2 regions of the Devosia sp. BK genome follow, and region 1 is predicted to be linked to the other one. Evidence: predicted binding sites of a transcription regulator. Region 1 holds the regulator's gene; the other holds the start of a gene.
What was found. The regulator PhoB, encoded in region 1, activates phosphate uptake and scavenging genes when phosphate is short. The targets are predictions, from matches to a motif close to TGTCATNNANCTGTCAT.
Positions count from the first base shown of each region.

Region 2: DevBK_RS09110 (NAD-glutamate dehydrogenase) is a predicted target of PhoB. The motif match lies at 3,541-3,557, and genes of this name have one in related genera.

Region 1 is NZ_JAIMBX010000001.1:585,853-601,125, forward strand. It holds gene DevBK_RS02830 (fumarylacetoacetate hydrolase family protein) at 1-514, shown strand, start outside; gene DevBK_RS02835 (aldehyde dehydrogenase family protein) at 563-2,002, shown strand; gene DevBK_RS02840 (DMT family transporter) at 2,063-2,485, opposite strand; gene DevBK_RS02845 (DMT family transporter) at 2,482-2,979, opposite strand; gene DevBK_RS02850 (MFS transporter) at 3,392-5,023, shown strand; gene DevBK_RS02855 (YaiI/YqxD family protein) at 5,023-5,472, shown strand; gene DevBK_RS02860 (cold-shock protein) at 5,677-5,883, shown strand; gene DevBK_RS02865 (hypothetical protein) at 5,931-6,185, shown strand; gene DevBK_RS02870 (hypothetical protein) at 6,362-6,610, shown strand; gene DevBK_RS02875 (MYG1 family protein) at 6,626-7,549, opposite strand; gene DevBK_RS02880 (GGDEF domain-containing protein) at 7,739-8,875, shown strand; gene phoB (phosphate regulon transcriptional regulator PhoB) at 8,872-9,573, opposite strand; gene phoU (phosphate signaling complex protein PhoU) at 9,679-10,395, opposite strand; gene pstB (phosphate ABC transporter ATP-binding protein PstB) at 10,419-11,201, opposite strand; gene pstA (phosphate ABC transporter permease PstA) at 11,270-12,634, opposite strand; gene pstC (phosphate ABC transporter permease subunit PstC) at 12,636-14,009, opposite strand; gene DevBK_RS02910 (substrate-binding domain-containing protein) at 14,076-15,101, opposite strand.
Region 2 is NZ_JAIMBX010000001.1:1,862,422-1,877,694, forward strand. It holds gene DevBK_RS09080 (manganese catalase family protein) at 1-203, opposite strand, end outside; gene DevBK_RS09085 (group III truncated hemoglobin) at 350-838, opposite strand; gene DevBK_RS09090 (helix-turn-helix transcriptional regulator) at 835-1,440, opposite strand; gene DevBK_RS09095 (superoxide dismutase) at 1,636-2,238, shown strand; gene DevBK_RS09100 (flavin reductase family protein) at 2,365-2,904, shown strand; gene DevBK_RS09105 (DUF6894 family protein) at 2,969-3,280, shown strand; gene DevBK_RS09110 (NAD-glutamate dehydrogenase) at 3,657-8,336, shown strand; gene DevBK_RS09115 (class 1 fructose-bisphosphatase) at 8,472-9,419, shown strand; gene DevBK_RS09120 (AGE family epimerase/isomerase) at 9,701-10,975, shown strand; gene DevBK_RS09125 (SDR family NAD(P)-dependent oxidoreductase) at 11,147-11,932, shown strand; gene cysQ (3'(2'),5'-bisphosphate nucleotidase CysQ) at 12,083-12,910, shown strand; gene DevBK_RS09135 (PadR family transcriptional regulator) at 13,086-13,634, shown strand; gene DevBK_RS09140 (efflux RND transporter periplasmic adaptor subunit) at 13,651-14,919, shown strand; gene DevBK_RS09145 (efflux RND transporter permease subunit) at 14,931-15,273, shown strand, end outside.

The sequences.
Region 1 (15,273 bases):
GGGCGAGATCGTCGGTGCAACGCTCGGCAATGACGTCAATCTGCGCGATGTCGAAGGGCGCTCGGCGCTGCTATTAGGCAAGGCCAAGGACAACAATGCCTCGGCTTCGCTTGGGCCATTTGTGCGGCTCTTCGATGGTGATTTCACGCTCGAAACCATCAAGAATTCTGAGATCGCGCTGCGCGTCGAAGGTACGGATGGCTTTGTACTCGAGGGCGCTTCGAACATGGCGCAGATTTCGCGGACGCCGGAATCCCTGGTGGCAGCGACGATCGGCAGCCACCATCAATATCCGGACGGGCTAGTGCTTTACCTCGGCACGATGTTCGCGCCGGTGAAGGATCGCGACGGCGCAGGCAAGGGCTTTACCCACAAGCTCGGGGACATAGTCTCCATTTCGACGCCTTCGCTCGGTACGCTGACCAATACCGTCAACCTCTCCACCAAGTGTCCGCCCTGGACCTATGGCACCAGCCATCTGCTGCGGGATCTTGCCCGCGCTGACCTCCTCTAGCTGCCGCGTTTCTGCCGGCAGAACCTGAATAACCCGAAAGGCCTCGATATGAGCGAACTGCACAAGAACCTGATCAATGGTGAGTGGGTCGGCGCCGATGGTGTCGAAAACATCAATCCGTCCAATATCAACGAAGTGGTTGGCGTTTATGCACGCGCGACTGCCGAAGAAACCAAGCAGGCCATCGCTGCCGCCAAGGCCGCCTTCCCGGCATGGTCGCGCTCGGGCATTCTTGAGCGCCATGCAATCCTCTCCAAGGCAAGCCAGGAAATCCTCGCGCGCAAGCAGGAACTGGGCGAGTTGCTGAGCCGCGAAGAAGGCAAGACGCTGCCTGAAGGCATTGGCGAAGTGACACGCGCTGCGCAGATTTTTGACTTCTTTGCCGGCGAAACGCTGCGCCTGGCGGGGGAAATTCTCCCCAGCGCGCGTCCGGGTCTGACGGTCGAAATCACCCGTGAGCCGGTCGGCGTTATCGGCATCATCACGCCGTGGAATTTCCCGATCGCCATCCCATCCTGGAAGATGGCGCCGGCTCTTGCCTATGGCAACACGGTCGTCATCAAGCCTGCCGATCTCGTGCCGGGTTCGACCTGGGCGATCGTCGATATTCTCGTGCGCGCCGGACTGCCCAAGGGCGTCGTCAACCTCGTGATGGGCAAGGGTTCGGTGGTCGGCCAGACCATGCTGGACAGCCCCGATGTCAACGCGATTTCGTTCACCGGTTCGGTGGGGACGGGCAAGCGGGTTGCCGAGGCTTCGGTCAAGGTTGGCCGCAAGTTCCAGCTCGAAATGGGCGGCAAGAACCCGACCATCGTGCTCGACGATGCCGATCTCAAGATTGCCGTCGAAAGCGTTGCGCAGTCGGCATTTTTCTCGACCGGCCAGCGCTGCACGGCGTCGAGCCGCGTGATCGTGACGGAAGGCATCCACGACAAGTTCGTCGAGGCGCTTGCCGAGCGCACCCGTAACCTGCGCGTGGGCGATGCTCTTGATAAAAATACGGAAATCGGGCCGGTGGTCGATCCCGGCCAGCTCAAGCAGGACACCGATTACATCGAGATCGGCAAAGGAGAGGGTGCCAAGATTGCCGCTGGTGGCGAGCGCGTCACCAAGGACACGGAAGGCTACTTCCTGCAGCCGACGCTCTTTACCGAAGCGACCAATTCCATGCGGATTGCGCGCGAAGAGATCTTTGGGCCCGTGGCCGCCGTCATTCGCGTGAAAGATTATGAAGAGGCGCTAGCGACCGCAAACGACACCGAATTTGGTTTGTCCGCAGGTATCGTCACGACCTCGCTCAAGTATGCGACGCACTTCAAGCGCAACTCGGAAGCCGGCATGGTCATGGTCAATGTACCGACCGCCGGCGTCGATTTCCACGTGCCGTTTGGTGGGCGCAAGGGCTCGTCCTATGGCTCGCGCGAGCAGGGCAAGTACGCGGCCGAGTTCTTCACTATCGTGAAGACAGCTTACACCGCAGCCGGCTAAAGGCCGCAAAATCTGGATGTGAAAACGGGGCCAATTGGCCCCGTTTTTGTTAGCATTCCGTTATCGCCGACGTTGGGTGAGCGCCATTCCCGCTAAAATCATGATGATGCCGAGGGCCGAGGCCCAGATCGTCACGGGTGCGCCGCGCATGAGATCGAAGATCACCCCGAAGACCATCTGGCCGGCGATGACGAGCAGCGTCGAATTGACGGCGCCGATGCGGGTGATGAGCCAGGAGCCCGAAGCGACGAAGACGACGCCGATGGCGCCGCCGGTGAAAATCCACCACGGCATCTCGCCGATATTGGCGGGGATAAGTCCGCCGACAACGAGCCCGATAAGGGTGAGGACGACGAAGCCGACGACGTGATTCCAGAATGACGAAATCATCGGGGTCGAAGACATCGACATGCGGCCATTGACCTGGCGGCTGAGGATGACGAGGACACCGGCGGAGAAGGCGGCGATGAGCGGCAGGATCATGCGGCACCAAATCCGAAGAGGATGATGAGAAGGCTGCCGCCGGCGATGAGGATGACGGCTCCTGCATCGCGTAGGTCGAGGCGGCGGCGGGCGAGGCCGAGGAGGCCCCAATAATCGGCGGCGAGGCTGAGGACGACCTGGCCTGCGAGACCAAGCGCAAGGGTGCCGGCCAAAGCGAGGGGCGAATTGACGGCGGTCGAGGTCAGCATGACGGTAACGGCGCCGAAGATGCCGCCGAGATAGGCCCAGAGCGGAGCCTTGCCGTGCTGGGCCTCGGCGATCTTGGTTGCGGCACGTTCGCGGCGCCAGATGAGGGCGAGGACGGCGACGGCGACGACGGTGCCGACGCCGTGGGCCAGCCACGACGAGAAGAGTGCGCCGCCCAGACGCCCGGCTTCGCCATTGACGAAGATGGCGAGGGTCAGAAGGCCGCCGCTGGCAAAGGCCGCAAGGAGGTGCAGCGGGTTTGGCCGCTGGGTCTGGGATGGGGTCATGGGCGCGATTCGAGTGAGGATGGTTCTAGGAAGTGTATGCGTTTGTGGGTTGGGGTTCATCCCCGCTGTGGGGTCACTTCTCCACGTGCCGTTTAGATGTACTAGCCAAACCACTGGTCTTCCCTCGGGCTTGACCCGAGGGTCTCTGGTCGCGGTCAAAACCCTTGCGGCTCCTGCATTGGCCCTCGGGTCGAGCCCGAGGGAAGGATGGTGGTTGGTGAGGCTTTGGAAGACCAACAGCATCCTCAGAAAGAGATTGCCCGCTCTGCGCAGAAAGATCGCGTTTGTCGCGGGATCGGTTCGGGCCGGCCATGCTTTATGGAGGAGGGCGGGGCGGGTGACGGGGCGGTGCCGAGAATGGTCTTGCCTTGGTCAACCGGCTGGCTCATGAACGGGCGAGGAGCTGAATCATATGGCTGAGCGCACATCTATCCTGGCGCCCTTTCGTCACGAGACTTTCCGGACGCTTTGGGCTGCAACGCTGATGTCCAACCTGGGTGGGTTGGTGCAGTCGGTAGGCGCGGGGTGGATGATGACGACGCTGACCACCTCGCACAATATGGTGGCGCTGGTGCAGGCCTCGACGACGCTGCCGATCATGGTCTTTTCGATCGCGGCGGGCGCACTGGCCGATAATTTCGATCGGCGGAGCGTGATGCTCGTGGCGCAGGCCGGGATGGCGCTCGTATCATTGTCGCTGGCCATAACGGCCTGGATGGGGCTGCTCAATCCCTGGCTGCTGCTGACTTTTACCTTCCTTATCGGCTGCGGGACGGCGCTGTTCAATCCATCCTGGCAGGCCTCGATGGGCGATATCGTGCCGCGCGACGACCTGCCCGGAGCGGTGACGCTCAATTCGATGGGTTTCAACATGATGCGCAGCGTCGGCCCGGCGGTAGGCGGCATGATCGTGGCGCTGGCGGGGGCGAGCGCGGCTTTTGCCGTCAATGCGCTGTCTTATCTGACGCTGATTGCGGCGCTCTGGCGGTGGCAGCCCAAGCGGACGAAATCGCGCCTGCCGCGCGAGCGGTTTGGCAGCGCCATGCTGGCGGGTGTGCGCTACATGTCGCTCTCGCCGAACCTGCTGACCGTGCTGTTCCGTGGGTTCCTGTTCGGTTTTGCCGCCATCGTCATCATGGCGCTGCTGCCTTCTGTCGCCGAGGAATATGTGGGCGGCGGGGCGCTCGTTTACGGCACGCTGCTCGGCTGTTTCGGACTTGGGGCCATTGGCGGGGCGTTTCTCAATGGTCGGATCCGGCAGCGGTTTTCCAATGAGGTGATCGTCAGGCTCGCCTGTCTCGGTTTTGCAGCAAGCTGCCTTGGGTTGGGGTTCAGCCGCGACGCCTTGCTGAGCCATTTGGTCTTGCTGCCGGCAGGGGCATGCTGGGTGCTGTCGCTCTCGCTGTTCAATGTCTCGATACAGCTCTCTTCGCCGCGCTGGGTGGTTGGCCGGGCGTTGTCGCTCTATCAGACGGCGACGTTTGGTGGCATGGCGGGCGGAAGCTGGATCTGGGGTTTGACGGCTGACGCGACGGACCCGCAATGGGCCTTGGTCGTGGCCGGTGGCGTGCTGCTCGTCTGCTGCGGGGTGGGCTTCGTGCTGCCGCTGCCGCAGTTCAACGATCGCGATCTCAATCCGCTCGGGACCTTCAACGAGCCCTTGCTCAAGCTCGACCTTCGGCCGCGGAGTGGTCCGATCATGGTGATGATCGACTATGAAATCGCCCAGGAAGACATTTCGCGGTTTCTGGCGCTGATGAGCGATCGGCGCCGGATCAGGATCCGGGACGGGGCGCGGCAATGGTCGCTGCTGCGCGATCTCGAAAAGCCGAACATCTGGGTTGAGAGTTATCATGTGCCGACCTGGGTCGACTATGTCCGGCACAACCTGCGGCGCACCAAGGCGGATGCGGACAATACCGAGCAATTGCGGGCGCTGCATCGCGGCGAGGGACTGCCGCATGTGCACCGGATGATCGAGCGGCAGACCGTGCCGCTCGACGATACGACGCCGCTGCGCGATAGTCCTGAGATTGGTGCCTGATGGTCGCGATCTATATCGATGCCGATGCTTGCCCGGTCAAAGACGAAGCGCTGCGCGTCGCGGAGCGGCATGGGCTCATGATCACCTATGTCGCCAATTTCGGGCTGCGGCCATCGCGCGACCCGATGGTGCGCAATGTGATGGTGCCGCAAGGGGCCGACGCGGCTGATGACTGGATCGTCGAGGCGGTGGAAGCGGGGGACCTCGTCGTGACCTCCGACATTCCGCTGGCAAGCCGCGTGCTGGCCAAGGATGGGGTGGCGATCGGACCGACGGGGAAACTGTTTACGTCTGACTCGATCGGCATGGCAATGGCGATGCGCGAGCTTAATCAACATCTTAGGGAGACCGGCGAAAGCCGCGGGATTAATGCCAGTTTCACGGCAAAGGATCGCTCCAGTTTCCTCCAACAGTTCGATGCGGCCGTGCAGCGCGCCAAGCGCCGTTAGATATAAGTGAACGCTGCCTTGACTTTGACGCATTGAACGCGATATATCTGATCATACGTTTTCTGCCCGCGTGGCGACCTGACCTTCCCGGTATAGCCGGTTGATTGGCTTTCCTTTCGAACTGCAAACGTTGGTATCTCCCGGTGCATATCGCGCGGGAGAAATGCTCGCTTGCACAGCTTCGAGCCAATTCAGAGACTTCCCATGATCAATGGTACTGTAAAATTTTTCAATTCCACCAAGGGTTTTGGCTTCATTTCGCCCGATGACGGCGGCAAGGATGCCTTCCTTCATATCTCGGCTCTCGAGCGTGCTGGCGTGACCACCGTCGCCGACGGCCAGAAGTTAAGCTATGATCTGGAACGCGGCCGCGACGGTCGTGAGTCCGCGATCAATGTACAGCTTGCCTAAAGCAGATCTTGCCGGGGCAGCACTGCCCCGGCGTTCAGGAGCGTCTGATGTCTCATCTGTTTAAGGTCGGCGAGATGGTCGATCTGCGATCCGCTCCCCGCCACAGCAATCGGCCCAATGGGCCCTGCGAAGTCATTGCCTGCCTGCCACATGATAGTGGCCCAGTGCAATATCGGGTGAAATCGCGCGGTGAAAGCGTTGAGCGGGTGGTCGATGAAGTCGACCTGTCGCCGAGCAACGCCACCAAGGCGACCAGCACGCTGGCTCAAAGCGTCTTCAGCATTGCCGTGAACAAACGCTAGTTCGTTCCGGCTTGATCAGCGCATAGGCGGGTTTCGATCCTGCGGCGTTTTCGCTGCAGCGGCACCGCCACGCGCTGTCGTCGCGCTGAAATAATCGACAGCTATTGTTGTCCAATACAAATCATTCGGCGCCTTTGCGCGCCGGACGTCGGCGTTTTGCCGAAAGAAAGTTTAGAATGAATACGCAGATATTGAATATGCCGGGACAGTTGTTCCTCGGCACGAATGTTGAAAATGCATTTGCCCAGGGCGGGCGCCGGTTTTCGTCGGCGGCCAAGGCCGTACGCTTTGCCATGGAGCAGGCAGCGCCGGTGAGCCTGCGCGGTGCCATGCTCAAGGTTGAGGGCGAAACGCTTGGGCCGGACCAGATCCGCACCCTTCACAGCCAGATGGAAACCATCGGGCAAGAGTGCCGCGCGCGATAGCGCGGCCCGTCGACTTTAGGCCGCGTGGCTCTTGAGTGCCTCGGCCACCGCGAGCTCTGCCATTGTCAGGGCCGCAGCGCGGGTTCGCGCAGCGGCGATAAAACGGCCGTTGTGGCAGAACGTGGCGCCGGGAACACCGGATGCCTTTTCCAGATCCTCATTGACGAGGCCAGCCCAGGCGGCAGGCAGATCGGCACGAAGCTCGAAGCCTTCGCCGCGACGGATGCCTGTTAGGCACCAATCCTTATCGCGCGGATGGACGACGAAGAGCAGATGGTCGGCGCCGGCTTTTTCGATGGCCGGGCGGAACGGCATGCCCATGGGCAATTCCAGAACGCGGCCGGGCCCGGTGGCCTCAATGGCGGCAAGAACTACGCTTTCGGCGCGGAGCTTTGCGGCTGCGCGCTTGACGCCGGCTTCAACGAAGCTGCGCGCAACGGCAAGCGCCTGCATGAAGGCCTTTTCGTCAGCATCGGTATCGGTGTCGTCGAAATCGGGCTTCAGGGTTTCGAGCAGCGAAGAGAGCGACAGGCCGGCGAGGGGGCCCGACGGGCTCTGCGCGCCATTATCGACGAGATCGATCGGCAGAACGAAACTGCCGTCAAAGCTCTCGTGGATGCTGTCCACATGGTTTGCCGGGGTGCCGAGGGCGGCGATGTAGTCGCGCCCAAAGTGCTTCCAGACGAGACCGAAGGAGCTGTAGGGCTGGCCATCGTCGCGGAGGGGCGCCCCGCGCTGGTGATGATCGAAAATATTGGCCGCTGGATCATAGGCACCGCCGACATCGTAGATGATGCGATCGGGGGCTGGGGCGATCCAATCCGGAGCGCGGGTGCGCACGACGCTGGCCTCGGGAAAGAGGCGCGTGAGGATGACGCTCGAGAGCAGTTCATCGGCATGAAATCCGCCAGAATGGGTGACGAGGAACTGGACAGACATGCCGGTTTGCCTTGCTTTCGAACGGTAAGGAAGCGTTAGCCTCAGCTAGCCTGCTTCGGGTGTTTGGCGCAATGGTATCAAGCCCATAAGCCTTGCATTAACTGGTCTGACCTTAGGTTGAAAGAGAGGCGGAGGCGAATCCGCTTGGGCGGCGTTACAGGCCGCAAAGTGTTTCTGCCGGGGAGTTTTATGGTCAGCCTCAATTGGGTGACGACGTCGGGTTTTGCCATTCTGGCAATCCTTTGCGTCTGCGTTTTCCTCGGCATGCGACGCATGCCTTCTTTGGCATGGCTTGTCGCGACCGCTGTAATCGCGACGATCGAGACCGTTTTTCTGGCCAATGCACAATTTGAGACCGTAAGCTCCAATGCCGTCGCCGTGCTGACGCCACTGGCCTATATCTGCTTTGGCGAGGCCATTCGCGCGGCGCTTGGGCAGCGGAGCCGGAACTGGTGGCTCTATGGCGCTGTGGCTGTGTTCACTCTTGCAGCTGTATCGCTGAAGCTGGCCGATGTGCCGTTCAGCTATCGGACGCCGGTGTTTCAGATCGCTTGTGCGCTGGCGCTTTGGGACGGCATCTATCGGCTGGCCAAGTTGCCGACGCGCAGCTTTATCGATCACGGCCTGATCGGGGTGGTCGGCGGGCTGTTCGCCATCTTCATTTTCAGGGCGGTGACCTATCCGTTCATCTACGGGCCGGACGTCGCCTATGCGGTCATTCGTGCGGGCGATATCGAGCGGGCGACGCTCATGCTCTCGGCATTGCTGTCGGCTGTAGCTATTCTTTTGACGCTCGCGCGGATCATCAATGGCGTCATCGTGGCTTATCGGCGGCGCTCGGAGCTCGACAGCCTCACGGGGCTTTTGAACCACCAGGCGTTTCATCAATTGGCGAGCGTCGCCGGCAAGACCGGTGGCAGCGTGATTTTCTGCGATATCGATCATTTCAAATCGATCAATGACCGGTTCGGCCATTCGGCGGGCGACAAGGCGCTGTGCGCCTTTGCCGAGCTGTTGCGCTTGAGCGGTTATCAGACCGGGCGTCTGGGTGGCGAGGAATTTGCCGTGCTGGTGCCGGGCGGGTCGATCGCGGTGGCGATGATCGAGGCTGATCGGCTGCGCAAGAAATTCAGTGACCTGCGGCATGCCAATATGCCGGGCGATCTGCGGATTACGGCGAGCTTCGGCATTGCCGAATATGAAGCAGGCGCGGAGCCGCGGCAGGCGTTTTCGAAGGCGGACGCGGCGCTTTATGCGGCCAAGTCAAGCGGCCGCAATCGCGTGAGCGTGCATCAGGCCGAGTCAGTCAAGAGCGCTGCAGCCTAGGCTGGCTGGCCGAAGCGCTCGTCGAAGGCGTAGCCGGCGCCGCGGACAGTGCGGATCGGATCGCTTTCGCGGCCGCGATTGATGGCGCGGCGGAGGCGGCCGATATGGACGTCGACGGTGCGCTCATCGACATAGACGTCATTGCCCCAGACGCCATCGAGAAGCTGCTCGCGCGAATAGACGCGGCCGGGATGGCGCATGAGATATTCGAGGAGGCGGTATTCGGTCGGGCCCAAGTGCACGTCGCGGGTGGAGCGGCGGACGCGATGGGTGGTACGGTCGAGTTCGAGATCGCCGACCTTGAGCGCTGCCGTCACGAGGTTCGGATTGGCGCGACGGAGGAGGGCGTGGATGCGGGCGACCAGTTCGGGGACCGAGAAGGGCTTTACGACATAGTCGTCGGCGCCGGTCGAAAGGCCGCGAACGCGCTCTTCTTCTTCGCCGCGAGCGGTGAGCATAATGATGGGGATGCGCTGGGTTTCTTCGCGGGCGCGGAGACGCCGGCAGAGTTCGATGCCTGAAATCTCGGGCAGCATCCAATCGAGCAGGATCAGATCCGGCAGCTTGTCCTGAATGGCGAGCTGGGCTTCGTCGCCGGTTTCGGCGGTGACGACGCGAAAGCCTTCGGCTTCGAGATTATAGCGCAAGAGGATGGCGATATCGCCCTCGTCTTCGACAACGAGAATGGTCGCGGGCATAGGCGTGCTCCATCGATCGGCCTCAACGTCTGGCCGAAAGTCATGGTTCTTGTGGTTTACCCCCACCCGGCCTCCCCCTGAAAGAGGGGGAGGGGAAGGAAGGGTTTACGCTTTGATCTGCGTGCGGTGCAGTTCCTGGACGTCGGCCGTGAGTTGCTTGCCGGTTTGCAGGTAGTAGGCGCGTTCGGCGATGTTGGTCGCGTGGTCGCCGATGCGCTCGAGGTTTTTGGCGCAGAAGAGGAGATGCGTGCAGGTGGTGATGTTGCGCGGATCTTCCAGCATGTAGGTCAAGAGTTCGCGGAAGAGCGAGGTGTGCATGGCGTCGACTTCGTCGTCGCGGTTGCAGACTTCGACGGCGGCTGCCGCATCGCGATTGGCATAGGCGTCGAGGGAGTCCTTGAGCTGACGGAGGACAAGGGCGGTCATGTTCTTGACGCCATTGTAGAAGGTCGGCTGCAGGTTGATGCCTTCGAGTTTCAGCGAACGGCGAGCCAGTTGCTTGGCCATGTCGCCGACGCGTTCGAGATCGTTGGCGACGTGAACGGCGGTGATGACCGATCTCAGGTCGCTCGCCATCGGCTGGCGGCGGGCGATCAGGGAGACGGCCATTTCGTCGATCTTGCGCTGCATGTCGTCGATGCGCTGGTCGGCGATGATGGTGAGGTCGGCCAGCTCGCGATCGAGCTTGAGAAGGGCCTTGGTGCCGTTCTCGATGGCGACTTCGACCTGGCCGCCCATTTCGGCAATGGTCTGGGCCAGGGTGTTGAGCTCGTCGGTGAAGGACGAGACGATGTGGTCGGACGTGCTGTTATTGGTGGGCATGATGTTGGCTCCTCGTTCCGCGATCAGCCGATGCGGCCCATGATGTAGTCCTGGGTCTGCTTGTTCACCGGATTGGTGAAGATGTCTTCGGTCTGACCCTGTTCGATCAGATTGCCCAGATGGAAGAAGGCGGTGCGCTGGCTGACGCGGGCGGCCTGCTGCATCGAGTGGGTCACGATGACGATGGTGTAGTTTTCGCGCAGTTCGTCGATCAGCTCTTCGATGACGGCGGTGGCGATCGGGTCGAGGGCCGAGCAGGGCTCGTCCATCAGGATCACTTCGGGGCCAACGGCGATGGCGCGCGCGATGCAAAGACGCTGTTGCTGGCCGCCGGAGAGGCCGGTGCCGGGCTCGGCCAGACGATCCTTCACTTCTTCGAAGAGGCCGGCCTTGCGGAGCGATGACACGACGATTTCGTCGAGATCGGTCTTGTTACGGGCGAGGCCATGGATGCGCGGGCCATAGGCGACGTTGTCGTAGATCGACTTGGGGAAGGGATTGGGCTTCTGGAAGACCATGCCGATGCGGGCGCGCAGTTCGACCACGTCCAGATCCTGGGCATAGATGTCCTCGCCATCGAGCTTGATAGTGCCGCCGACCTTGGCGCCTTCGATGGTGTCGTTCATGCGATTGATGCAGCGCAGGAAGGTCGACTTGCCGCAGCCCGATGGCCCGATGAAGGCGGTGACGGCGCGGTCAGGAATGTCGATCGAAATGCCGTGCAGGGCTTGCTTGGCGCCATAGTGGACGGTGACGTCGCGGGCGGTCAGGCGGATAGGGCGGTCAAGCACGTCAGTCGGGTTCATAGCGGAGTCCAGGTTCTGGGAGGTCTTCTTTACCTTGCCGGCAAGCATATCCATTTGGATCACACTCCTTAAGCGCGCTTTTCAAGGCGGGAGCGGAGATAGATCGCCACGCCGTTGAGCAGGATCATTACCCCAAGCAGCACCATGATGGCGGCTGCGGTGCGGGGCTCGAAGAAATTGCGGTTTTCATTGCCCTGCCAGAGATAGATCTGGACGGGAAGGGCGGCGGCCTGATCGAGCGGGGTTGCGGGGACCGACGCAACGAAGGCCTTCATGCCGATGAGCAGCAGTGGGGCGGTTTCACCGAGGGCATGGGCGACGCCGAGAATGGTAGCCGTCAGGATCGAGGGGAAGGTCACCGGCAGGACGTGGTGGAACACCATCTGCGTTTTCGAGGCACCCATGCCGAGCGCTGCCTGGCGGAGGGCCGGGGAAACGCCCATCAGCGCGCCACGGGTGGCGATGATGATGGTGGGAAGGGTCATCAGCGTCAGCACCAGGCCGCCAACGAGCGGGGCGGAGATCGGCAGGTGGAACCAGTTGATGAACACCGCGGCGCCGAGGAGGCCGAAGACGATCGAGGGGACGGCCGCGAGGTTGTTGATGTTGACCTCGATGAGATCGGTGAGGCGCGATTTTGGCGCGAACTCTTCGAGATAGATGGCCGCGGCAACGCCGATCGGAACGGCGAGGACGACAACGATCAGCATCATCCAGAGCGTGCCGACAAAGGCGCCGAGGAGACCAGCGGACGCAGGCGCCGAGCGGCTATCGACATTGGTGAAGATCGACCAAGCAAAACCATTGGTGATGGTGCCGTTTTCTTCGAAGATGTCGATCAGGCCACGGGTTGGCGCCGAAAGCTGCTGTTGGGTATCACCGAGCGAGCGATCGATATTGCCCTTCACCCAATTGGCCGTATTGGCCGAGGCGAGCACGTCGACTTCGACGGTCTGGCCGAGGAGCGAGGGATCGCTGACGAACTTTTCGCGAATGGCGTGGCGGGCATTGGTCTCGGGGATCGCGAGTAGTTCGCGGCTCGTAATGTCGTAGCCTTCCGGTAGCGCCTTGCGAAGCGAGGCTTCGACAATGGTGTTCCAGTTGAGGAGCGCCACTTCGCGCTGCCACTTGAGGCTTGCCGCATTGAACTCGGCTTCCGAGGCGAAATCGGCACGGGCAGGGGCCGGGCCAACGTCGATCACAGCCGGATCATAGGTGACGGCCAGGTGGACGTTGGACTGGATGAAGGCCGGGATGCCCTTGCGGAACACATCGACGAACAGCAGGGCCACGAAGCCAAGGGCAAGAGCGATGGCGGCGATGCCAAGGCCGCGGAAGATTTGCTCATTCAGGTGACGGCGGCGGAGGCCGGACCGGACAAGCTTGCGGCGATCGGCGCTGGCGCTGGAGGACGTCTGAATATCGGTAGCCATTTTATTCGTACTGCTCCCGGAAGCGGCGCACGATGTAGAGCGCGAAGATGTTGAGGCAGAGGGTCACGACGAAGAGCGTCAGGCCCAGAGCAAAGCCGACCAGGGACTGCGGGCCGGTGAAATCGGTATCGCCGGTGAGCTGGTTGACGATCGAGACTGTGATGGTCGAGACGGGCTCGAGCGGATTGCCGCGAAGGATGGGCGCGTTACCGGCCGCAAGCACCACGATCATGGTTTCGCCGATGGCGCGGCTGACGGCGAGAAGGAAGGCGCCGACGATGCCGGGAAGGGCGGCGGGCAAGAGGACGTTGCGGATCGTCTCGGACTGCGTCGCGCCAAGGCCATAGGCACCATCGCGCAGGGTGCGCGGCACCTGGTTGAGGATGTCATCGGAAAGGGACGAGACAAAGGGGATGATCATGATGCCCATGACCACGCCCGCCGTGAGCGCCGAAGTGGCGCTGACCTGGAGGCCGATCGCATTGCCGACATCGCGGAGGAAGGGACCGACCGTGACGAGGGCGAAGAAGCCGAAGACGATTGTCGGAATACCGGCGAGGATTTCGATCAGGGGCTTGGCGACGGCGCGGAGCGATTTTGGGGCATATTGGCTGAGATAGATGGCAGCCATCAGGCCGACCGGAACGGCGACCAGCATGGCGATGGCCGTGATCATCAGCGTGCCCGACAGCAGCGGCAGGAGGCCATACTGACCGTGATTGGTGCCGCCAGCATTGTTGGGGGCCCAGACAGTGCCGAAGAAGAAGTCGATGGGGTTGATGAAGGTGAAGAACTTGAACGCTTCGGTAACGAGCGAGGCGACGATGCCGACCGTGGTCAGAATGGCAACAGCCGAGCAGGCGAGGAGCAGGATATTGACCGCGCGCTCAACCTGATTGCGAGCGCGGAGGCGCGCCGTGATCTGGGAGCGGGCATAGAGGAGGCCTGCGCCGCCCGCCACGATGGCCAGGATCAGCGAACCGGCAAAGGTGATGAAATTGAACGAGCGCAGCGCATCGCCGGCGGCCTGTTCGTATGGGGCCAGTTCACCGGTGACGCCATAGCCGGAGGCCAGGGAATTGACGCGGTTGATGGCATTGTTGAGGCCCATCTGATCGAGCGACATTACTGTGTCGGTTGGGATCAGAGAGACAGTGTAATTGCGGGTGATATCGCCGCCGAACCAGGCCCAGAGCAGCACGACTGCAAGCGCGGGCAGCATGGCCCAAAGGGCGGTGAAGGTGCCGTGATATTGCGGGCGGGAGTGAACGGTCACGCCATTGGTCGTGACGAGGTTGCGGCTCCTCGACCAGCCGGTCTGATAGGATATGCCTAGGATGACGAGCAGTACGCCGGCTACGACCAGAGCATTCATCGATGCGCTCCCGCGGGAAAACGAAAGAACGGGCCGCACCGGGAAGGTGCGGCCCGCAATGGTCTCTTACTGAGCAGCGCCAGCTTCGAAAGAAGCGAGGACTTCAGCAGTCTTGTCAGCCGGCTGCGGGATCAGGCCAGCAGCTTCAAGGATGCCGCCTTCGCCCGAAACGCCTTCGGAGAGGAAGAACTGAACGTAGTCTTCGATGCCCGGGATGGTGCCGATGTGCTGGCCCTTGACGTAGAAGAACAGCGGGCGCGAGACGGGGTATTCGCCGTCAGCAACGGTTTCCTTGGAGGGGGTGACGCCGTTCACGGTCGCAACCTTGAGCGAGTCGGTGTTCTGTTCGTAGAACGAGAGACCGAAGACGCCGACGGTGTTCGGGTCCGAGTTCAGGCGAGCCAGGGTCTCGGTGTAGTCGCCCGAGATTTCGATGACGACGTCCTGACGGAAGGTGGTTTCAGCGGCCTTGATTTCGTCTTCGGAAAGACCTTCTGGAGCGCCAGCTTCCTTGAAGCCTGCGGTCACGACCTTTTCCTGGAAGACTTCACGGGTGCCGTGGTTCGACGCTGGGATAGCGAGCGAGATCGGCTGGTTCGGGAGCGACGCGTCGATTTCGTTCCAGGTCTTGTAGGGGTTATCGACGAGAGCGCCGTCAACGACGACCTTGGCGGCAATGGCCTTGTAAACCTGGAGCGGGGTGAGGGCGAAATCAGCGCCCGAAGCGGCGGAGGCGAAGACGATGCCGTCGAAGCCGAACTGGACTTCGCGGATGTCGGTCACGCCGTTGGTGGTGCAGACTTCACGTTCCGCATCCTTGATCTGGCGCGAAGCATTGGCGATGTCGATGGTGTTTTCACCAACGCCTTCGCAGAACTGCTTGAGGCCGCCACCGGTGCCGCCGGAGCCGACAACCGGGGTCTTGAATTCAGGGAAGGCGGCGCTGAATTCTTCAGCAACGATCGAAGCGAAGGGCAGAACCGTCGACGAGCCGGCGATCTGGATGGTGTCGCGCGACTGGGCGAAAGCACCGGTGGTGCCGAAGGCGGCGAGTGCGATAACGGCGGCGCTTGCGAAAAGTGCGGTCTTCATGAAAGTTCCCTTTCGGAAATTCGGTTCTTAGACATGGCCAGCCATGCTTGCGGCCGTCCTGTGACGCGGCAGACCATATTGTCGCCCAGCGACGGTTTTATTGCATTGGGGTGACTGGTTTGTGACAGTGCAAACCGATGTTTTTAAAGGTGAAACCCGACAATATCGGTTT
Region 2 (15,273 bases), 1.3 Mb from region 1:
GCAGTGATCGAGGCAACGAGGCTGTAAAACGGCCTCAGCTTGTCCTTGCTGCGGAAATTGAAGCTTTGGAACATGTAGTTCCCCAGCGTCGACAGCTCCCCATATTTGCCGCCGAGCAATTCCTGAAGCGCTGCGGCAGCATTGGGGTCCTGTTTTTTCGGCGGAGGCAATTCGGTGATCAGACGGTCGACACGCATAAACATGGACAAGTCTCCTGATTGGCTGCAGGGCCAACGGAGCGCACATGGCGATGTTCCTGAAACCATCCTCGGTTTCATTTGCGGGTTGTCAGTCTGCTGCCGCGGGAAAATCTCGCGAGATCAGGGCGGGTTCACGGCGGTGGATAGACCTATTCAGGCTTCCAGACGGCCGTGTCGGCTTCGCGTTTGAGCGGGCCCATATGGGTGATGTCTTCGCCGCGGCGCATGGCGATGTTCATGCGGAAGGAGTTGCCGATGCGTTCGGAGCGCTCGGTGAAAAGGGCGGCGATGTCGGGCGGGCAGAGGGCGTCGACGGTTTCGCGGAAGAGGCGGAGCCAGCGCATGAAATGGGCATCGCTGAGTTCGGGGATGGCCATGTGCTTGGGCATGGGCCGGCCGCCATATTTGCCGGTGCCGAGGAGCATGGAGCTCCAGAAATCGGTGATCGTTGCGATATGGGCAGGCCAGTGGGCTTCGGGGATGACGCGATTAAAGACAGGGCCGATGACCGGATCGCGGCGGGCGGCGGCATAAAAGCTCACGACCACGCGGGCGATCATGGCTTCGTCGAGCCCCTCGGGCGTATCCCAGCCGATGCGGTGAAGGCGCGTGCCGGCGGGTGGGCGGGGATCGGTCATGAGACGGTCTCGGACGTGATGCGATAGGAGCAGCGGCGGCCACCGCTGACGATATGTTCCTCGCGCTCGATCTGGGCTTCGGGGCCGAGAATCGAGCGGAAGACATCGAGCTCAGCGCGGCAAAAGCCCTGGCAGGCAGTGGCGGCGGCGCAGATCGGGCAATGGTTTTCGATGAGGAGGAGCGAGCCATCGGGCTCTTCGCGCCACTCGGCCATATAGCCTTCGCGTGTGCGGAGATCGACGAGCGCGGCGGTGCGGGATTTGAGGTCGGTTTTATCGGCGACGGCGGCTTCGTAGGCCTCGCGGGTGAGGGTTTCGCGGGCGGTGATGACGGCATCGAGCGCGTTGGGGCCGAGGGTGGTTTCGACGAGTTCGAGAAGCTGGACGGTGAGCGCCGCGTGGGTATCGGGGAAGCGCGACTGGGCGGCTGGGGTCAGGGACCAGAGCTGGGTCGGGCGTCCGACGCCGGTCGAGGAGGCCATGGCTTCGACGAGGCCTTCCTGGGCGAGGCGCAGCAATTGCTGGCGCGCGGCCTCACCGGTGATCCCCAATTCCTGGCCGATGGCGCCGGACGACAGGCCCGAGCGCATTTTTAGCGCCATCAGCACACGCTCGCGCGGGCTGCGGGGGGACCAGGCCGGATTTTCCAAGTCTGAACTTGACATATTGGGCGGAAGGGTTTTCAAAGTCATTGCTTGGAAAATAGTCCGGTTAGCCGCAGATGGCAAGCCGGGCCGGAAGGAACCTCAAGCGAGGTGCTTCGATTTTCCCGATGCACAATGCAAAAGGAGCCTCAAATGGCCTTCGAACTGCCCACCCTGCCCTATTCGACCAATGCCCTTGCCAATGCCGGCATGAGCCAGGAAACGCTGGAACTGCACCACGGCAAGCACCACCAGGCCTATGTGACCGCGCTCAACGGCTTTGTGGAAAAGAACCCGGATCTGCAGGGCAAGAGCCTCGAAGAAATCGTGCTCTTTGCCAAGGACAAGGCAGACCTCGCGCCTGTTTTCAACAATGCCGGCCAGCACTGGAACCACATCCACTTCTGGAACGCGCTTTCCCCCACCGGCGGCAAACTGCCGGGCAAGCTCGAAGCCAAGATCACGCAAGACTTCGGGTCGGTCGATGCGTTCAAGGACGCGTTCAAGACCGCGGCGACCACGCAGTTCGGTTCGGGCTGGGCCTGGCTCGTGCTCGGCAATGACGGCAAGCTCAAAGCGACCAAGACGGCGAATGGCTCGAACCCGCTCGCGACTGGCGAAGGCAAGCCGCTGCTGGGCCTCGATGTTTGGGAACACTCCTACTATGTCGACTTCCGCAATCGTCGCCCGGATTATGTGACGAACTTCCTCGACAAGCTCGCGAACTATGAGTTTGCGGAAGCGAATTTGGGCTGACACCCGTACGCAGCGTCATCCCCGCGAAAGTGGGGGTCTCGCTTACCAAAAGGGATTCCCGCTTTCGCGGGAATGACGCGGTGAAATCGAGTGACCCCGCAACCATCGACACTTTCGAGTAGCGTGATGCCTGATTTTGAATTGCCTGAGAGCATGACGCTGCGGCCGACGCGACGGCCGGTGGTGGGTTCGGCCGAGTTCCGGAGCGCCATGGCGTCGATGGCGGCGAGTGTCTCGGTGGTGACGGCGCGGCGGGGCGAGGAGCGGGTTGGGCGCACGGTGACGGCGGTGATGTCGCTTTCGGCGACGCCGCCGGCTATTCTGATTTCGATCGACATCATGAGCCGGCTGGCGGATTTGATCGCCAAGACCGGTGGGTTTTCGCTGTCGATGCTGGCAGCGGGACAGGACGAGATTGCCAATGCCTTTGCCGGCAAGGTGGCGCAGGCGGAGCGGTTTACGCTTGGGACATGGCACCAATGGCCATCGGGACATCCGCAGCTCGACGGGGCGATGACGGTGCTCGATTGCGAAGTGATCGGCTCGATCGCGACGGGGACGCATGTGCTGTTTGCGGGCGCGATCGTCGATGTCGAGACGCATGAGGACCGGCAGCCGCTGCTCTGGCAGCGGCACGATTATCATGCGTTGACGGAATTGGACTGAAGCGGTCCAAAGTGCCACACTGACAGCGTTTTCCCGATTCAGGTTGAACCGCGCTGGAGGCGAGATGTTTTCCTCCAGTGCCGGCGCTGAGGAGGCGGTCTTGCCACGTTACTTTTTCCACTATCGCACCGATGAGGAACTGATCCGCGACGAAGCGGGCAGCGAACTCGCCGATCTCGACGCCGCGGAAACGCAGGCGGCGGAAATGGGTAAGGCGATCATCGAGCGACTGGCGGGGCAAGGGGGCGAAACCAAGCTGCCACGGACCATCGAAATCACCGATGCGGGCGGCGAGGAGCTGCTTTATGTAGTGTTTTGGGAAGGGCCGAAGATTGGCAGCGAGGGCACCCCGGTGACGCCGGCGAGCGTGCACTGATTTTTGCAATGGATTCCCGCTTTCGCGGGAATGACGCCGTAAATGGCGAAAGTTCTAATTACAAGAAGAGCGGGCCGCCGTGGGCGGTGACGACGAAGCCGAGGATGAGGGCGGCGGCGAGAGCGGCGTAGGAGACGTAGAGCTGGACGTTGGTCATGGCGGCCTCACGAGCTATGGCCCAAAGACTACCAGACTAATCGAGATTAACAAGCTGTAAACCGTATGCCGGAAGGCCTGCGGTGGAAACGCTTTGCCTCGTTGTGACGGTTTGATGAAAAGAGTCTACCGTCACGCTCCTGTCCGATGCGTGACGCAGGAAGGCAGACAGACTCACTTTGGCTGATAGAGTGGGCGCGAATAACGGTAGGAGCGGCGTATGTCGGACGAGCGGATCTGGAGCTTTATCGAGGCTGCAAGGGCACTGGCACAGGGCGATGCGAGCCTTGACCGGTTCCTGGTGGCGGCGATCAAGGCGACCGATCCCGACGACCTGGCGCGGCAAACGCCGGACACTTTCCTGGCCGGATTGAAGCGGAGCCATGCGGCGGCGATTTTCGGTCCGCTGCAGGAAACGCGCATCCAGATGACGCCACCGACGGCGCCGGGCGAACTGCTCGCGATCGATGTGATCTCGCCCGATATGCCGTTTATCGTCGATTCCACGCTTGCCGCCTTGCGGGCGATGGGCGGGACGATCCGGCTTTTTGCCCACCCCGTCGTGCATGTGAACCAGGCGCAGGTGGTCGAGATCGGGGGTGCGGCGATCAGCGTGCTGCATATCTTGAGTGAACCGGTGGCGGATCTTGCGGCGCTCAAGGAGGAAATCCGGGCGACGCTGACCGATGTATCGCGAGCGGTCGTCGATTGGCGAGCTATGCTCGACCGGGTGCGGCAGGCAATGACCGGGCTCAATGGCGTCAAGCCGGCGCTGCGCGATGAGCCCGCGCGGTTTCTCGAATGGCTGGCCGAGCATAACTTTACGTTTTTGGGCGTGCAGGAATACCGGCTCGAGGGCGCGGAACTGGTGCCCATGGCCGGGACCGGGCTGGGGCTCTGGCGCGATGAGAGCCTGAAAGTTCTGCGCAATGGGCAGGTTTATGTGGATTCAACGCCCGAACTCGTGGCGTTTTTGCAGACCGCCGAACCGCTGCTGGTGACCAAGGCCAATGTGCGCTCGCGCGTGCATCGGCGGCAGCACATGGACTATGTGGGGGTCAAGATTTACGGCGCCGACGGCGCGGTGCGCGGGGAATTGCGCATTGTCGGGCTCTTTACGGCGCAGGCGCTGGCGACGCCGCATACCGAGGTGCCGATCATCCGGCGCAAGATTGCCGAGGTGATGCGCAAGAGCGGGCTCGATCCGCTGGGCCATGCCGGCCGGGCGCTGCTCAGCGCGCTCGATTCTTATCCGCGCGACGAAATGTTTCAGATCGATATCGCGCAGCTGGCGGAATTCGCCGAGGCGATTGCGGGGCTTTATGACCGACCGCGCGTGCGCGTCTTGCCGCGTATAGACCGCTTCGACAATTTCGTCTCGATATTGGTTTTCGTGCCGCGCGATCGCTATGACGGGGACGTGCGGGCGCGGATTACGCGCTATCTTGCCGAAGTCTATGACGGGCGCGTTTCGGCCTATTATCCACATTTTCCCGAGGGCGAGCTTGTTCGGCTGCATGTGATCATCGGACGGCTGAGCGGGCCGACGCCGAAGCCGACGCGCACGGTGCTCGAAGCGCGGGTCGAGGCGCTGACGCAGGATTTTTCTGACCTCTTGCAGGCGCAGGCAACAGAGCCGGCCGAGATCAGCGACTATCGCTCGGCCTTTTCGCAGGCCTATCAGTCGCGCAATACGGCCGAGGATGCGCTGGCCGATATCGCCGCCTTGCGGGCACTGGCCGAGGGGCAGATTGGCTTGAAGCTCAGGACGCGCGAAGGCGCGGAAGGGGCGCTGGGCCTCAAATTCTATTCCAAGGGCGGGGCGATTGCGCTGAGCGATCGCGTGCCCATGCTCGAGCACTTTGGGTTCAAGGTGATCGACGAGCGGACCTATACCGTGGTGCCGCGTGATGGGGTCGAACGCTTCATCCACGACATGGTTTTGGCGCCGGCTTCGGGCGGCGAACTCAATGTCGCCTTGCGGGGCAAGGCGATCGAGGAGGGACTGCTTGCGGTCTGGGCGGGGCTGGCGGAAAGCGACCAGATCAATGCGCTCGTGACGCAGGCGGGTCTCGACTGGACCGAGGCGGCGCTGTTGCGCGCGCTGTCGCGCTATCTGCGGCAGATCGGGATCTCCTATTCGCAGCGCTATATCGCGCAGGTGCTGGTGACACAGGCGGAGGCGGCCAAGGCGCTAGTGACGCTCTTTGCGGCGCTGCACGATCCGAAGCTCGAAAGCCGCGGCATGGCAGAGGCGGCGGCGCGCGACACAATCGCGGCGCAGCTCGAGGCGACAAGTTCGCTGGACGAGGACACGATCATCCGGCGGTTTTTGAACCTGATGGATGCTTCGCTGCGGACCAATGCGTTCCAGCGCGACGAGGCTGGCGCAAGGCGGCCGGCACTGGCGATCAAGTTCGATTCCGCCGCCGTCGCCGGCATGGTGGCGCCGCGGCCTTATCGCGAGATTTCGGTCTATTCGCCGCGTGTCGAGGGCGTGCATCTGCGCTTTGGCGCCATTGCGCGTGGGGGCATTCGCTGGTCGGACCGGCCGGAGGATTTCCGCACCGAAGTGCTGGGGCTGGTCAAGGCGCAGCAGGTCAAGAATGCAGTGATCGTGCCCGTCGGCGCCAAGGGCGGGTTCGTGCCCAAGCGGCTCGTGACCGGCATGGCGCGCGAGGCTTTCATGGCCGAGGGGACCGAGAGCTACAAGATTTTCGTCGGCGCGCTGCTCGATGTCACCGACAACCTGATCGAAGGCGCTGTCGTGCCGCCAGCCCAAACGATGCGGCGGGATGGGGACGATCCCTATCTCGTCGTCGCGGCCGACAAGGGCACGGCGAGTTTTTCCGATACGGCCAATGCCATCGCCTTGGGGCGCGGCTTCTGGCTCGGCGATGCCTTCGCCTCGGGCGGGTCTGTCGGGTACGACCACAAGAAGATGGGCATTACCGCGCGGGGCGGCTGGGAGGCGGTGAAGCGGCACTTCCGCGAGATGAACCGCGATATCCAGCGCGAGGCGTTCAGCGTCGTTGGCGTTGGCGATATGAGCGGGGACGTCTTTGGCAATGGCATGTTGCTATCGCCGGAAATCCGGCTCAGGGCGGCGTTCGACCACCGCGATATCTTCATTGATCCAAAGCCGGATGCGGCGAAAAGTTTTGCCGAAAGGCAGCGGCTGTTCACCCTGCCCCGGTCGAGCTGGCAGGATTATGACAAGAGCCTGATTTCCGCTGGAGGCGGGGTTTTCTCGCGCAGCCTCAAGGTGATTGCGCTGACCGAGGAGGTGCAGGCGCTGCTTGGGCTGAAAAAAGCGACGGCGACGCCGGCCGAGGTGATGCGCGCGATTTTGACAGCGCAGGTGGACCTGCTCTGGTTTGGCGGGATCGGCACCTATATCCGTGCGGCGGAAGAAGACGATGCTGCGGTGGGCGATCGCGCCAATGACGCGATCCGCGTAACGGCGGGCGAAGTGCGCGCCAAGGTGATCGGCGAAGGGGCTAATCTCGGCGTCACGCAACGTGGGCGCATTGCTTTCGCGCTTAATGGCGGGCGGATCAATACCGATGCCATCGACAATTCGGCTGGCGTGAATTCGTCTGACCTTGAGGTCAATATCAAGATTGCGCTGGCGCCGGTTGTCGCTTCTGGCGCGCTGGCTGAAGAGGCGCGGAATGCATTTCTGGCGACCATGACCGATGAGGTGGCGGCGCTCTGTTTGCGGAACAATTATCTGCAGACCCTGGCGCTGTCGCTGGCTGAGCGCGCAGGGACGGCCGAACTGCCGGATCATCGCGGGCTGATCGAGACGCTGGAGGAACGTGGTCGGCTGGATCGGGCGGTGGAATACCTGCCCAGCGATGCGGTGCTCGATGCGCGGGCAGCGCAGGGCAAGGCGCTGACGCGGCCGGAACTGGCGGTGATCCTTGCCTATGCCAAGCTGTCGCTGTTTGACGACCTGATGGCCGGTACGGCGGTCGATGCGCCTTATCTTGCCAATGAATTGTTCCGCTACTTCCCGCAGACGCTGCACGAGGCCTATCCCGAGGCCGTCGAGGGGCACCGGTTGAAGCGCGAGGTGATCGCAACAGTGCTGGCCAATGCGATGATCAATCGCGGCGGGCCGGCTTATGTGTCGGAGCTGACGGCGGGGACGAGCGCGAGTGCTGGGGATGTGGCGCTGGCCTATGCGGCGGTGCGCGATATCTATGGGCTGACGGAGCTCAATTCCGCAGTGGATGCGCTCGACACCGTGGTGCCGGGCAGCGTGCAACTGGCGCTTTATGCGCAGGTCGAGGCGTTGCTGCGGCGCGAAACGCTGTGGTTCCTGCGCAATGGCAATGTGGCAGGGAGCGATGTGGCCGATCTCGTGCGGCGGCATCAGGCCGGGGTCGAAACGCTGCGGAGCGAGGTCGACACGCTGCTGCCGGCCAAGGAGCGCGAGGCGCTTTCGGCGCGGGTCAATGGGCTGATCAGCCATGGGGTCGCCGAGGACCTGGCGCGGCGGATCGGGCAGATGCCGGTGCTCAGTTTTGCAAGCGACGTGGTGCTGGTCGCCGAGCGCGCCGGGGTCGAACATGACGAGGCGGCACGGGCCTTCTTCGGGGTGGCGGGGCTATTCGATTTCTTCCGTATCGTCGAGGAAGGACGCGCGATTGCGCTCAGCGATCGGTTCGACCGCATGGCCCTTGATCGGGCACTAGCGAACCTGATGCGCGCGGTGCGGGATTTGACAGCGGACGTGTTGGCGGCGGGGGATATCGATGCGTGGCGGGCCAAGCACGATGCGGGGATCGCGCGAACAGTGAAGGCGGTGACGGAGCTGACGGGCGGCGCGGCGACGGTGTCGCGGCTGAGCGTGGCGGCGGGGCTGCTGGGGGATTTGGCGCGGGAGGGGTAAGGGCCCCTCACCCGACGCTTCGCGTCGACCTCTCCCCCAAAGGGAGAGGTGGTGGCTCCCTGCCTCATAAGCCCAAAGTCGGTCTTGTTCGTTTGGTCCTAATGACCAGATTGATGGCCAAACATGGAGTTGCCTATGACCACGCTTGCCCAATGGCTTGAGACTGAGACGGATGATGCGGCGCTGGCTTCGGTGGTTTTGAGCATGGCGGCGGCGAGTGCGGAACTTTCGGGGGTTTTGCGGGAGGCGCCGATTGCCGGGCAGACGGGGCTGGCGGGGCATACCAATGTGCAGGGCGAAGCGCAGAAGGCGCTCGATGTCATTTCTAATGACATTGTGCTCAAGCATTTGACGGGCAATGCGGCGGTGGCTGTGTTGATTTCGGAGGAACTGGATGAGGCCGTGCATCTGGCGGATGGCGGCGCTTATCTCGTGGCGACCGATCCGCTCGATGGGTCGTCCAATCTCGATGTGAATGTCACTGTGGGCACGATTTTTTCGGTGCTGCCGAGTGCGGGTGGGTTGTTGCAGCAGGGCAGAGCCCAGGCGGCGGCGGGGTATGTGGCGTATGGGCCGGCGACGAGCTTGGTCATCCGGATCAAGGGCGACGTCTCGGTGTTTACGCTCAGTGCCACGGGCGAATGGCTACAGACGGTGGTGGCCGCGAAGGTCCCTGAGGCTTCGGGCGAGTTCGCGATCAATACGGCGCGCGAGCGGTTTTGGGATGCGGCGACGACAGGCTACGTGAAGGAAAGCGTGGCGGGCGAAACGGGACCGGCCGGCAAGCGCTATAATATGCGCTGGGTGGGGTCGATGGTGGCTGATATCCATCGCATCCTGATGCGCGGCGGGATTTTTCTTTATCCGCTCGATAGCGAGACCGTAAGCAAGGGCGGGCGCTTGCGGCTGCTCTATGAGGCGAACCCGATGGCTTGGCTGGTCGAAGGGGCTGGTGGGCTTTCGACGACGGGGACGCAAGGGATTTTGGATATTGTGCCGACGGGGATTCATCAGCGGGTGCCGGTGATCTTGGGGTCGGCGGAGGAAGTGAGGCGGGTTGAGGGGTGGTATGCTAAGGGGTGATGGCCCTCCCGCTGCGGAAGATGCCATTCGAGCGTAGCTCTCATGGCCTTCTCTCCTCAAATCATGCCAGTGGCATGATTTGCCCTGCAGGACGGCTCGAAGCCCCTCACCCTGACTTTTCGCTGAACGCGAAAAGTCTGTCCCTCTCCCGCAAGGGGCGAGGGAGGGACGGTGGTTGGGGTGAGCAGAAAGAAGACCGCACACTGAAAAATTGCAACGTTGCGATGATGTCGGTAGAAGCGTGGCAAACGTCCGGCAGTGATGGCCGGAGGGGAGATATGATGAGCGAGCCGACCCTTTCCCTGCCCCGCACCAATGCCAGCCCCTGGCAAAAGCGGCCTTTTCACCGTCAGTACCTGATGCGGCAGGCCAATGACCTGTTCGACTTTTTTGAAGCGGCGTCGATCAATCCCAAGGGTGGGTTTTTCGAGCTCGACGATGAAGGCTTTCCGATTGGCGAAGAGAATGGCTTGCGGCAAATCCATGTGACGACGCGCATGATCCATTGCGCCGTTGTCGGAAGCCTGATCGGGCGGCCGGGGTCCGACGAAATCATCGACCACGGGATGACTTATCTCTGGGAAAAGCACCGCGATGCGGAGCGCGGGGGCTATTTCTGGTCGCTTGACGACAATGGTGTGAAAGACGGCGTCAAGCAGGCCTATGGACATGCCTTCGTGTTGCTGGCCGGGTCGAGCGCCAAGCTGGTTGGGCATCCGCTGGCCGACAAGGTGATTGCCGACGTGACCGAGGTGATCGAGCGGCGCTTCTGGGACGACAAGGCCGGGGCTGTGCGCGAGGAGTTTAGCGCGGACTGGGTCGAAGTGCCGGGCTATCGCGGGCAGAATTCGAACATGCACCTGACCGAAGCGCTGATGGCGGCATATGAGGCGACGGGCAACAAGGATTATCTCAGGAAGGCCGAGCGGATCGCGCAGCGCGTTATCCGCGACAATGCGGTGCCGCTCGGGCATCGCGTGGCCGAGCATTTCGACGAGAACTGGGGCGTCGACAAGAACTATAAGCACGAGAACGAGATGTTCCGCCCGTCTGGCACCACGCCGGGGCATTGGCTCGAATGGTCGCGGCTGCTTTATCAGCTCTGGGTGCTGGGGCAGAAGCAGCATAGCTGGATGACCGATGCGGCACGCAATCTGTTCACGAGGTCGATCGACCTTGGCTGGGATAAGGTGCATGGCGGGTTTTTCTACACGCTCGACTGGGACGACAAGCCGGCGATCCGCGAAAAGCTGTGGTGGCCGGTGGCTGAAGCCATTGGCGCGGCGGCTTACATTTCTGCGCATGACAATGAGGACTATTTCCAGATCTGGTATCGCAAGCTCTGGGACTATGCCGAGAACCATGTGATCGACCATGCGCGCGGCGGGTGGCTGAGCGAATTGTCGGAGGACCTGACGCCAGCCTCGAACCTCTTTGTCGGCAAGCCCGACATTTATCACGCGCTGCAGGCCTGCCTTATTCCGCTTTATCCGGCGACGGGTAGCTTAACCCACGGCATTATCGAGCAGGATCAAACGACGCGCGGCGGCCACTAAGGCTGCCTGGCGATGGACCACCCGGCCAAGCCGGGTGGTGACGGGCGTTGGGAGTTCGAACGGTCTAGGTCGTTTCAGAGCCACTAAGCCTGTTGGGTCACGAGAGTTTGGGGCGTCGGGGTCAACCCTGGCGCCCTTTTTTGCGTTCTGGCTTTCGAACAGGAGAGAACCATGAACGATCTGAGCAACAAGGCGGCGCTGGTGACGGGAGCCGGTTCGGGACTGGGCAAGGCAACGGCGCTGCGCTTGGCCAAGGCGGGCGCGAAGGTGGCTGTCTTGAGCCGGACCAAGGAAGAAATCGATAAGGTTGCGGCAGAAATCGAGGCGGCGGGCGGCACGGCAATCAGCATTCCGGGCGATACTTCGAGCGATGGCGACATGAAGAAGGCCATCGAGACCGTCGTCGAAAAGTTTGGCAGCCTCGACATCGTGGTGGCCAATGCCGGGATCAATGGCGTGTGGGCGCCGATCGAGGATATTACGCCCGATGAGTGGGACAAGACGATAACGGTCAATCTGCGCGGGACCTATCTGACGATCCATCATGCAGTCCCGAAGCTCGAAGCGGCGGGTGGCGGGGCGATCGTGATCATTTCGTCGATCAACGGGACGCGAACGTTCACGACGCCGGGCGCTTCTGCCTATTCGGCGACGAAGGCCGCGCAGGTGGCAATGGCGCAGCAATTGGCGCTGGAACTGGGACCGCGGAAAATCCGGGTGAATGCCATCTGTCCAGGGGCGATCGAAAGCGAGATCGACGACAATACCGAGCAGCGTGGGACGGAAAAGACGGAGATTCCAGTAAAATTTCCGAAGGGGGATATTCCGATTACCGATGGCAAGCCGGGCAAGGCCGAGGATGTGGCCGAGGCAGTGTTGTTTTTGGTTTCGGATGCGTCGCGGCACATTACGGGGTCGCCGCTTTGGATCGATGGCGGGCAGAGTTTGCTGCGGTAGGGGTTTAAGGCCCCCTCACCCGCCGCTGCGCGTCGACCTCTCCCCCAGAGGGAGAGGTGGTGGCTCCCGGTCTTGGGATACAGGGACCAGATTGTCAGGGCGGCGGGAGAGGCGTAGAGAACGGCGGATTTCCCTGCGCAAGTGTCACTTATGTCCGATCCCCTGCCCGCTTCGTCTCAGAGCCTGACCGATCTTGCCGTTACGGCTTCGATTGCGGCGGCAGAGGTTATTCTCGAGGTTTATGCGCGGCCGATCCATGCCGTCAAAAAATCCGACGGGTCGCCGGTGACGGAGGCGGATGCGGCGGCCGAGAAGATCATCATTGCGCATTTGGCCGGCACTGGGGTGCCGGTGCTCGGGGAAGAAAGCGTCGCGGCAGGGATTATTCCCGAACTGGGCGACCGGTATTTCGTCGTCGATCCGCTCGATGGGACCAAGGAATTCATCAAGCGGAACGGGGAATTCACCGTCAATATTGCCTTGGTCGAAGACGGCAAGCCGACAATGGGCGTGGTGCTGGCGCCGGTGACGGGCGAAATTTTCGTCGGTGACGCGGATGGCGCCTGGGCCGGGAAGATCGTCGATGGCGTCGTGACGGGGCGCGCGCCGATCAGCATCGGCTTTATGCCGCGTTTGCGGATCGTCGCCAGCCGCTCGCATGGTCATGCAGCACTGGAGCAGCTCTGCGAGAGTTTCGACGTTGAGAGCGATGTGTCCGTGGGATCGTCGCTAAAATTCTGCTTGCTGGCGCGTGGCGATGCGCAGCTTTACCCACGCTTTACCCCAACTTGCGAATGGGATACCGCAGCTGGTCAGGCGGTACTGGAAGCGGCCGGGGGCGCCGTGGTAACACTTGATGGCGCGCCCATGCGCTATGGCAAGCACGCACTGGGATTTCTCAATCCATATTTCGTTGCTGCAGCGAGCCTAGAGCTTGCTCAGCGGGCAGCGGATAAAATGCGAACGCTGCTTGCGTAATACTGCGGCAATGTCCCGTCCCTATAGACTTTGTCAGGGGAACATTGGGGGACATGCAACACACGCTTAACTGATCTGCGCGATGCCTCTCCTCGTAAATCTTGCCGTGAGGGGGTTGGACAATATATAGCCCGAGCATATATCGAACCGGAATAGGCCGGAGGATGGGTGCTTGATGAACGTGCGGACGCTTTGCCTGTCGGTTCTCTATGAGGGCGAAGCCACCGGCTACGATATCCGCCGCATGGCCTCGGAAGGCGAGTTCGCCTATTTCGTCGAGGCCAGTTTTGGGTCGATCTATCCGGCACTGGCCAAGCTCGAAGAGGATGGCCTCGTGACGAGCCAGATCGTGCCGCAAGACGGCAAGCCGGCGCGCAAGGTCTACTCCATCACCGACACCGGGCGGGAGGCTTTTGCCGAAGACCTGTCCGGCCCGATCGGGGAAGACGTTTTTCGCAGTCCGTTTCTCCTACTGGCACGGTTTGTCAGCATCTTGCCGCAGAACTTGGTGGCGCAACGCGCCGAAGAACATCTGGAGCGAATTGCAAAGGACCGCCAGCGGCTCGAACAGGGCGAAGCTGACGGAAACTGCAGCCCGGCTGATTGCTGGGTCATCAATTACGGTCGAGCAGTATTGGATGTTGCGGAACGCTATTTGCGCACCCATATGCACGAACTGATCACTTTATCGCGAGCCGAGCAACGCAAGGACGCGGCGGAATAAAAGGGGCGACTATTCTATGCGTGCATTGTTTTCCTACGGGCTCGCGCTGCTGATTCTTCTGGGTGCAGGCGCGTGGCTTTCGACCGGAACGCTCGTGATGGGCGGCAACGGACCGGGCAATGGCGAAAAGCCAATCGTCTCGGTGATCGAAGGCAAGGAACATGGTCCAGTGGCGACGGCGCTCGGCAATGCCGGGCTGCTGGCCGAACACCATGAGCCGGAAGTCGACCCTGCCCTGACCATTGCCCAGCGCAATGAAGAGACAACCGGCGCCAATGCCCAGATGCCGGATGTTCGGGTCCAAACCTTTACCGCCCAGCCCATGCCGATCGAAGTGCCGCTGCGCGGCCGTACTATCGCCAAATCCAGCATTACTGCCGTTGCCGAAACCGCAGGCACAGTTGATACGGTGCATGTGACCAAGGGCCAGCGCGTCAATGTGGGCGATGCGCTCTGCACGCTCGACCAGGGCACGCGCGCCGCCGCAGTTGCCCAGGCCCAGGCCGGCGTCGATCAGGCCAATGCAGCGCTCGCCCAGGCGCAGCTGAACTTCGACACCAATGCCGACCTTCGCCAGCGTGGCCTTGCTGCTGCAAACACCGCCAACGCCGCTGATGTGGCGCTTGCCCAGGCGAAGGCCGGCGTGAGCCAGGCCGCGGCGGGTCTCGACAATGCCCAGGCCGAACTCGACCGCACGGAAATTACGGCCAAGGTCGCCGGCCTCGTGCAGGACCCGGTTGCGACGGCTGGTGCGATGCTCAATGCCGGTGGTGCTTGCGCCACGATCGTGCAGCTCGATCCGATGGTCTTTGCCGGCATGGTTCCGGAAAAGCATATCGGCCTCGCCAAAGTCGGGCTTGAGGCGACGATCACGACCGTGACCGGCCAGAGTGTCGAGGGCAAGGTGACCTATATCGCCTCGCAGGCCGACAATGCGACGCGCTCTTTCCCGGTCGAAATCGAAATCCCGAACGCCGACTTTGCCATCAAGGACGGCGTGACGGCGGAAGCCAAGGTCAATCTCGGCGCTGCGCCCGGACACCTGCTGCCGCAGTCGGTCCTGACGCTCGACGACGAAGGTACGCTTGGCGTGCGCACTGTGGAGAACGGCGTCGTCGCCTTCCATCCCGTGACGATCGTGAGCGACACACGCCAGGGCGTGTGGGTGACAGGCCTGCCCGTAACGGCCGATGTGATTACCGTGGGCCAGGAAAGTGTGACTGCCGGACAGGCCGTGAAGGCCAGCCCGGCGGCGACTACGCCGACTGAACCCGTAGCCAGCTAAGGACGAGTTTCATGCTCGACTTCATCGAAAAGATTTTGAGGATGCCCAGAGTCGTCCTCACCGTCATGGCGATCGTCCTGACGGCTGGTACGGCGGCCTATCTTTCCATGCCCAAGGAAAGCTTCCCGGCCATCGACGTGCCCTATCTCTACGTCTCGATCAGCCAGACCGGCGTTTCACCGCGCGACGCAGAAAACCTTCTGGCAAAGCCTGCCGAAGAGGAACTGGCCAATCTGCCGGGCCTCCAGAACATCTCGTCGACCTCGACCACCGGCCATGCCTCGGTGATCCTCGAATTCGACATCAACACCAATAAGGACCAGGCGCTGCAGGATACGCGCGCCAAGATGGACG